Regions from separate parts of the Streptomyces sp. NPDC001339 genome, predicted to be linked through region 1. Evidence: riboswitches for the same ligand, from Rfam matches in the RefSeq annotation. Region 1 holds a riboswitch; the other holds the start of a gene.

Evidence for each region. Region 1 has a riboswitch for S-adenosylmethionine ahead of thrC (threonine synthase). Riboswitches for the same ligand answer to the same signal wherever they lie in the genome.
Region 2: linked by a shared signal. The riboswitch ahead of ACFY12_RS22185 (aminotransferase class V-fold PLP-dependent enzyme) and the one ahead of thrC (threonine synthase) in region 1 are both predicted to bind S-adenosylmethionine.

Annotation. Positions count from the first base shown of each region.
Region 1 covers NZ_JBIAWT010000012.1:64,676-69,085, forward strand. The annotation lists gene ACFY12_RS29630 (MoaD/ThiS family protein) at 1-244, opposite strand, end outside; gene thrC (threonine synthase) at 315-1,616, opposite strand; SAM riboswitch class I at 1,634-1,780, opposite strand; gene ACFY12_RS29640 (glucosyl-3-phosphoglycerate synthase) at 1,942-2,928, shown strand; gene ACFY12_RS29645 (trehalose-6-phosphate synthase) at 2,978-4,410, shown strand, end outside.
Region 2 covers NZ_JBIAWT010000007.1:285,512-289,921, forward strand. The annotation lists gene ACFY12_RS22175 (cytochrome bc complex cytochrome b subunit) at 1-704, shown strand, start outside; gene trpD (anthranilate phosphoribosyltransferase) at 846-1,910, shown strand; SAM riboswitch class IV at 2,035-2,152, shown strand; gene ACFY12_RS22185 (aminotransferase class V-fold PLP-dependent enzyme) at 2,361-3,680, shown strand; gene ACFY12_RS22190 (Lrp/AsnC family transcriptional regulator) at 4,085-4,366, opposite strand; gene ACFY12_RS22195 (rhomboid family intramembrane serine protease) at 4,363-4,410, opposite strand, start outside.

The DNA of each region.
Region 1 (4,410 bases):
CGCCCGCGCCGTCCGGGGTCGGCGTCTCCAGACCCTGCTCGAAGCGGACATCGTCGTCGTTGACATAGACGTTCACGAAGCGGCGCAGCTTGCCCGTGTCATCCAGGACACGGGCCGCGATGCCCTGGTGGTTCTTCTCCAGGTCGGCGATCACCTCGGAGAGGGTCCCACCCTCGGCGGCGACCTCGGCCCTGCCGCCGGTGTAGGTGCGGAGGATGGTGGGGATGCGGACGTTGACGCTCATGGGTTCTGCCCTCCGGACAGGGTGATGGAGATGGAGTACGAGTTCGGGAGTCCCGGAGTCCGGTACTGCCTCAGCCGGCCTGGCCGGCCAGGCCGGCCGCGCGGAACGCGTCCAGGCTCGGACGGATCGTGGCCGTGGGCCCGGAGGTCGGCGCGACGGCGTCCAGCGTCTTGAGACCGTCACCCGTATTGAGGACAACGGTGGTCAGGGACGGGTCGATGACGCCGTTCTCGATCAGCTTCCTGGTCACACCGACGGTCACCCCGCCCGCGGTCTCCGCGAAGATCCCCTCGGTCCGCGCCAGCAGCTTGATCGCGTCCACGATCTGCACGTCGTCGACGTCCTCGACCGCCCCGCCCGTACGGCGGGCGATGTCGAGCACATACGGACCGTCGGCGGGGTTGCCGATCGCCAGCGACTTGGCGATGGTGTCCGGCTTCTGCGGCCGGACGACGTCGTGCCCGGCCTTGAAGGCCGCCGATACCGGCGAGCAGCCCTCCGCCTGGGCGCCGAAGATCTTGTACGGCCGGTCCTCGACCAGGCCGAGGGCGATCAGCTCCTTCAGCCCCTTGTCGATCTTCGTCAGCTGTGAGCCGGACGCGATCGGGACGACGATCTGGTCCGGGAGCCGCCAGCCGAGCTGCTCGCAGATCTCGTACGCCAGGGTCTTGGACCCCTCGCCGTAGTACGGGCGCAGGTTGACGTTGACGAAGCCCCAGCCCTCCCCGAGCGGGTCGCCGATGAGCTCCGAGCAGAAGCGGTTGACGTCGTCGTAGTTGCCCTCGATGCCGACCAGGTCGCCGCCGTAGACCGCGGCCATGACGACCTTGCCGGCCTCCAGGTCGTGCGGGATGAAGACGCAGGAGCGGAAGCCCGCCCGAGCGGCCGCGGCGCCCACCGCGCCCGCCAGGTTGCCCGTCGAGGAGCAGGAGAGGGTGGTGAAGCCGAAGGCGCGGGCGGCCTCCAGGGCCTGGGCGACCACGCGGTCCTTGAAGGAGTGCGTGGGGTTGCCGGAGTCGTCCTTGACGTACAGGCCGCCGGTCACGCCCAGCTCGCGGGCGAGGTTGTCGGCCTTGACGAGCTTGGTCCAGCCAGGGTTGAGGTTCGGCTTGCCGGCGACGTCGTCGGGGACGGGGAGCAGCGGGGCGTAGCGCCAGATGTTGGCGGGGCCGGCCTCGATGCGCCTGCGGAGTTCCTCCGTGTCGTACCCCGAGTAGTCGTAGGCGATCTCCAACGGCCCGAAACACTCCACGCAGGCGAAGACCGGGCCGAGCGGGACGCGGTGGCCGCATTCGCGGCAGGAGAGGCCGGATGCGGGGCCGAGGTCGACGGGGGTGGTGCTGGGGGAGCTTGCGACGGTCTGCACTGCCATGGAGGCGAGGCCCTTTCTCCTCATCTTCCTCGCGGCGCATCTCGCCGCGAGACGGATTTGGCACCTTCCCTAGTCGGCGGGAGCCTCGCTGCTGACAGCGGAGACCGACTGGAGGGTTGCCGGGGCTTCAACGGGCCGTTTCCCTCTGCCCCTCTGGATGAGCGGTATGGCACCGGGACGGAGTCCCAGGCGTTTATGGCGCGGCGACCCCGACATGCGAGGGTCATCCGCGTTGTTCAAGACTGTAACCGAAGGCACTGACAGTCGAGACAGTCGTCCGATCCGCGAGATGGATCACAACCGATCACATGCGAGAGGTGTTTACGTGCTGGAAGAGGTGGAGCGCTGGCTGAGCAGCCGCTCCTGGTCCGCCGCCGACCGGCCGCTGGAGCAGCTGCTGGAGGCGAAGCGCCAGTCGGGCCGGACGGTCAGCGTCGTCCTGCCCGCGCTCGACGAGGAGGCCACGGTCGGCGCGATCGTCGCCACGATCCGTGCCGGGCTGATGACCGAGGCGGTCCCTCTGGTCGACGAGCTGGTGGTGCTGGACTCCGGCTCCGCCGACCGCACCGCCGAGGTCGCCGCGGCGGCCGGCGCCCGGGTCGTGCACCGCGACAGCGTCCTGCCGCGGATACCCGCGCTGCCCGGTAAGGGAGAGGTCCTCTGGCGCTCGCTCCTGGCCACCACCGGCGACATCATCTGCTTCGTCGACGCCGACCTGCGCGAGTTCTCCGCCACCTTCGTCTCCGGGATCGTCGGCCCGCTGCTGACGGACCCGGACGTCCACTTCGTCAAGGCGATGTACGACCGGCCCCTGGAGACCGCCGGGGCCACGGCCGCAGTGCAGGACAGCAGTGACCCCGGGGGCGAGCAGGGCGGGAGGGTCACCGAGCTGGTCGCCCGCCCCCTCCTCAACCTGCACTGGCCGCAGCTGGCCGGTTTCGTCCAGCCCCTGGGGGGCGAGTACGCGGCCCGCCGCTCCCTTCTGGAGCGGCTGCCCTTCCCGGTCGGCTACGGCGTCGAGCTCGGTCTGCTTGTCGACGCCCTGCACACCGTCGGCCTGGACGGCCTCGCCCAGGTGGACGTCGGTGTGCGCAAGCACCGTCACCAGGGCGGCCAGGCCCTCGGCCGGATGGCCGCCGCCATCTACCGGGCCGCCCAACTCCGCCTGGCACGAGGCCACTTGGTGCGCCCCCGGCTCACCCAGTTCCGCCGCTCCGAGCAGGGCTTCGCCCCGTACACGACCGAGGTGGACACCGAGGAGCGCCCGCCGATGGCCGAAATCCCCGAGTACGCGGCGCGGCGCGCGGCCTGACCCGCGCTCCGTACGTTTGCGCGGATCCGTCTCGGGTTACTGTCGCGACATGGTCTCCGAGCGCAGCGCGGTCCCCGTAGGTGCCGAGGTTCTCGTCGCGTCCAACCGTGGACCGGTCTCGTACTCCCTGGGGGAGGACGGCACGCTGGCCGCCAAGCGGGGCGGCGGCGGCCTGGTGTCCGGATTGTCGGCGATCGGTCCCGATATCGCCGCGGTGTGGGTGTGTGCCGCGCTGGGTGACGGGGACCGGGAGGCGGTACGGCGGTCGGGGGGCGCCCTGGAGCCGGGCGACACCGGCGGTCAGCGCGTCCGGATGCTGGACATTCCGGCCGAGGTGCACGCCCAGGCCTACAACGGCATCGCGAACTCGGTGCTGTGGTTCGTCCATCACATGCTGTACCAGACGCCGTTGGAGCCGGTCTTCGGGGCGGAGTTCCGGGCCCAGTGGGCGTCGTACGAGGCGTACAACCGCGCCTTCGCGCGGGCGCTGGCCGACGAGGCCGCCGAAGGGGCCGCGGTGCTGGTGCAGGACTACCACCTGGCGTTGGTGCCGGGGATGCTGCGCACGCTGCGGCCCGACGTCCGTATCGCGCACTTCTCGCACACGCCGTGGGCCCCGCCGGAGTACTTCCGGATGCTGCCGGACGACATCGCCGAGCAGCTGCTGAAGGGCATGCTGGGCGCCGATCAGCTGGGGTTCCTCACCCACCGCTGGGCGACCGCGTTCACCGCGTGCTGTGCGGAGGTGCTCGGCGGCACCGGGGGCACCCGGACCGGCGTGTACGGGCTCGGGGCGGACGCCGGCTTCCTGCGCGAGCGGTCGCACCAGGCCGATGTCGACGGCCGGCTGGCCGCGCTGCGCGAGCAGATCGGCACCGGGCCCGACGGCGCGGCCCGCCGGACCATCGTCCGGGTGGACCGCACCGAGCTGTCGAAGAACATCGTGCGGGGCCTGCTCGCCTACCGGGAGCTGCTGGCCGGCCGGCCGTCGTGGCGCGAGCGGGTGGTGCATGTGGCGTTCGCGTATCCGTCACGCCAGGACCTGGCCGTTTACCGGGACTACACGGCCGAGGTCGGGCGCCTCGCCGACGACATCAACGCCGAGTACGGAACGGCGAGTTGGACCCCGGTGGTGCTGCACGTGAAGGACGACTTCGCACGCTCGCTCGCCGCCTACCGGCTGGCGGACGTGGCGCTGGTCAACCCGATCCGGGACGGGATGAACCTCGTCGCGAAGGAGATTCCGGTGGTGTCCGACCACGGCTGCGCGCTGGTGCTGTCGCGGGAGGCCGGGGCGCACGAGGAGCTCGGGGCGGCCGCGCTCACCGTCAATCCGTACGACGTGAGCGGGACGGCCGAGGCGCTGCACGAGGCGCTGTCGATGGACGCCGCGGAACGCGCCGAGCGCACCGAGCGGCTGGCGGCGGCCGCCACGGCACTGCCACCTGCCCAGTGGTTCCTGACCCAGCTGCGGGCGCTGAC
Region 2 (4,410 bases), on a different contig from region 1:
ACATGGGCTTCGCCGAGGGTCTGGTCCGTGTCATGCCGGGCTGGGAGTGGAACTTCTGGGGTCACACCGTCAACTTCGGTGTGCTGATCCCGATCCTGATCTTCCCCCTGGTCCTGGTCGCCATCGCGGTCTACCCGTTCGTCGAGTCCTGGGTCCGCGGCGACAAGCGCGAGCACCACATCCTGGACCGCCCGCGCAACGTCCCCACCCGCACCGGCTTCGGTGTCGCCTGGCTCGTCGCGTACTTCGTGATGCTGATCGGCGGTGGCAACGACCTGTGGGCCACCCACTTCCACCTGTCGATCAACGCCATCACCTGGTTCGTCCGGATCGCGTTCTTCGTCGGACCGGTCCTCGCGTTCATCATCACCAAGCGGATCTGCCTCGGCCTCCAGCGCCGCGACAAGGACAAGGTGCTGCACGGCCGCGAGTCCGGCATCATCAAGCGCCTGCCGCACGGTGAGTTCATCGAGGTCCACGAGCCCCTCGACCAGGAGCAGCTGCACGTCCTCACCCAGCACGAGCAGCCCAAGCCGTTCGAGGTGGGCCCGGAGGTCGACGAGAACGGCGTCCGGCGCAAGATCAAGCGCTCGGAGAAGCTCCGTGCCAAGCTCTCGAAGGGCTACTACGGCGAGGACAACGTCATCGCCAAGCCCACGGCCGAGGAGTACCGGGAGATCACCAGCGGCCACGGCCACCACTGATCCCCTGGGCGCCTCGTAGCGCACCGCAGGAAGACACGCCACCCAGAGGGCCCCGTCCTGATCATCGGACGGGGCCCTCCGGCGTGTCACCGGCTCGATAGGCTGACCGCAGAGAAAGCTGACACACCAGGAGCGTGGACCATGAACGTGGTGACCCCGGCAGGCGGCGACAGCGTGGCGGCCCACACCTGGCCGGGCATCCTGAACGCCCTCCTCGACGGCCGTGACCTCACCGCCGACGACACCGCCTGGGCGATGGACCGGATCATGCGGGGCGAGGCCGGCGACGCCCAGATCGCAGGCTTCGCGGTGGCCCTCCGCGCCAAGGGCGAGACGGTCGCCGAGATCTCCGGGCTGGTCCGCACCATGTACGAGCACGCGCGGCTGATCGACGTCCCCGGCCCCAGCGTCGACATCGTCGGCACCGGCGGCGACGGCGCCAAGACGGTCAACATCTCCACGATGTCCGCGATCGTGGTGGCCGGCACCGGTGCGAAGGTCGTCAAGCACGGCAACCGCGCGGCGTCCTCCGCCAGCGGCGCCTCCGACGTCCTGGAGAAGCTCGGCGTCAACCTCGACCTCAGCCCCCAGCGGGTCACCGAGGTCGCCCGGGAAGCGGGCATCACCTTCTGCTTCGCGGTGAAGTTCCACCCCGCGCTGCGGCACGTCGCCAACGCCCGCGGCCAGCTCGGCATCCGTACGACGTTCAACGTGCTGGGCCCGCTGACCAACCCCGCCCGGGTCCGCGCCCAGGCGACCGGAGTCGCCGACGCCCGCATGGCACCGATCCTCGCCGGCGTCCTCGCCGAACGCGGCTCCTCCGCGCTCGTCTTCCGCGGCGACGACGGCCTCGACGAGCTGACCACCACCGCCACCTCACGGGTATGGATCGTCCGCGACGGCACGGTCCGCGAGGAGGCCTTCGACCCGCGCGACGTCGGTATCCCCCTCGTCCCGGTGGAAGCGCTGCGCGGCGCCGACGCCTCGTACAACGCCGATGTGGCCCGCCGCCTGCTGGACGGCGAGACCGGCCCGGTACGCGACGCGGTGCTGCTGAACTCCGCCGCCGCCCTGGTCGCCCTGGAGATCGGCGACGCCCCCCTGCCCGAGCAGATCCGGGCCGGCATCGAGCGGGCCGCCGAGTCGATCGACTCCGGCGCGGCCAAGCGGGTGCTGGAGCGGTGGGTGGCCGCGAGCAACGCGTAGGGCTTCTCCGGCCGAGGTGCCGGTTCCTCCGGGGCACCGGCACCTCGGGCATCCCGTCACCATCCATTCCGTCATCCGGACAACGGTTGCGCGACGGCGATCAACTGAACTACTTTCCTCCCCAGGTCACGAGTGACAGCGATGCAGGCCCCGGCCCGCTGTCCGGCAACCCTCCTTCCGTGGCGGGGTGCCCCGGGTGATGACCAGGCCGCAGGCAGCGAGGTCTGCGGCAAGCGCGGATCCCTCGCCAGGGATCCTGGTCCCCGAGGGAGAACTTCCGTGAACCAGCGAATGCGATAGGGCCCGACGGCCCCTCTCCGCGCCCTTTCCCACGCTGCGACTTTCTCTTCCCGCTGCGATCGCGCTCGCGCGCGCCCGTGCCGTGTACGTCCGCGCACCGTTCCGCGCCCCGCCCGCAGCGAATTCGCCTACTTCTCACGGGAGTTCGCCATGTCCGTTTCCACCATTGCCCCCGCCGCCGACCCCTCCGTCTGTGCCCCGCTGCCCGTACTCGGCCGGGACGTCCAGGTCCCGCTGGCCACCGGCGGCGACATCGAGTACGCCGCGCTGGACTACGCCGCCAGCGCACCGGCGCTGCAGCGGGTCTGGGACGACGTGGCCGCCTACGCCCCGTACTACGGCAGCGTGCACCGCGGCGCCGGACACCTCTCGCAGCTGTCCACCGAACTCTTCGAGAACAGCCGCAGGGAGGTGGCCGCCTTCCTCGACTGCCGCCCCGACGACCAGGTCGTCTTCACCCGCTCCACCACCGACTCGCTCAATCTGCTGGCCGCCGCCCTCCCGGCCGGCACCCGGGTCTTCGTCTTCGAGACCGAGCACCACGCCGCGCTGCTGCCGTGGGCGCGCCGCGCCGACCTCGCCGTGACCTACCTCGACGCGCCGCGGACGCACCAGCAGGCCGTGGACACCCTGGAGCAGGCCCTGGCCACCCGCGAGCCCCATGGGCCGGCGCTGGTCTGCGTCACCGGCGCCTCCAACGTCACCGGTGAGCTGTGGCCCGTACGGGAGCTGGCCGCCGCCGCGCACGCGCACGGCGCCCGTATCGTCCTGGACGCGGCGCAGCTCGCCCCGCACCACCCGGTCTCGGTCCGCGACCTCGATGTCGACTGGGTCGCCTTCTCCGGACACAAGCTCTACGCGCCGTTCGGCTCCGGGGTGTTGGCCGGACGTCCGGACTGGCTGCGCGAGGCCGGGCCGTACCTCGCGGGCGGCGGCGCCAGCCGTACCGTCACCCGGCGCACGGACGGGGGCGTCGACGTCGAGTGGCACGAGACCGCCGCCCGCCACGAGGCCGGGTCGCCCAACGTCATCGGCGCCTACGCCATCGCCTCCGCCTGCAAGGCCCTCACCGAGGCCGGATTCGACGCCCTGGTCGCCCGCGAGCAGTACCTGACCGACACCCTCCGCACCGGCCTCGCCAAGGTGCCGGGCGTCAGGATCCTCTCCCTCTTCGGCGACGACTCCCCCCGCGTCGGCGTCCTCTCCTTCGTCGTCGAGGGCCGGTCCAGCACGCAGCTCGCCGCCGCGTTGTCCGCCCAATACGGCATCGGCGTCCGCGACGGCCTCTTCTGCGCCCACCCGCTCGTCCGCACGCTGCTCGACAGCGACCCGCACGCCCCGGGCGAATGCGGTGCCCCCGAGGGCGGCCCCGACGAGGCCCCGCTGAGCGCCCTCCGCATCAGCGTGGGCGTTGGCACGCCGGAGGAGCACGTCCACCGCTTCCTCCGAGCCGTTGCTGCGCTGGCTTAACTTCCCACGTTTTCGGCTTTCCCGCCGTGCGTCTTCTCGCCGTTGCGCCTGCGGCGGGCGTGGGTTGGTCGGGTGCGGGTCCGCTCCTCCGGACTGGCGTCCTGCGGAGCGGCCCCTCCCGGGAGTGGGAGGGAAAACGCTGAGTGGGGGTGTACGTAAGTGGTCCACTGCCAGCAGACGATCGCTTACGTACACCCCCACCGGTCTCCTTCCACCCACCCACGGGAGGGGGCGGACCGCAGAACGAAGTTCGGAGGGGCGCACCCGTGACGTACAGCCCCGCGCAGCGGTAACGGCCCGCCGCCAGGCGAAACGGCGGGTCAGCCGACAACGTGCGGGGAGTCGCGCCGCGAGCTCGTACGGCGCCGCAGCCAAAAACGTGGGAAGCCAGCCAAGCGCAGCGGCTAGGCGTCGAGGCCGATAGAGAACGCCGCCTCAAGATCATGCTGCGAGTACGTGCGGAACGCGATGTGCGTCTCCGTCGAGGCCACGCCCGGGATCTTGCTGATCCGGCCGGGGATGACGTCCGCCAGGTCGTCGTGCTCGGCGACCCGGACCATCGCGATCAGGTCGTGCGCGCCGGTGACCGAGTAGACCTCGCTGACGCCTTCCAGAGCGGCGATCTTCTCAGCGATCTCCGGGATCTGGTCCACGCTGGTCTTGATGAGCACGATCGACGTGATCACGGCTGGCTCGCTCCCTCGGTCGCCCGGTTATCCGCCCTGGTGGA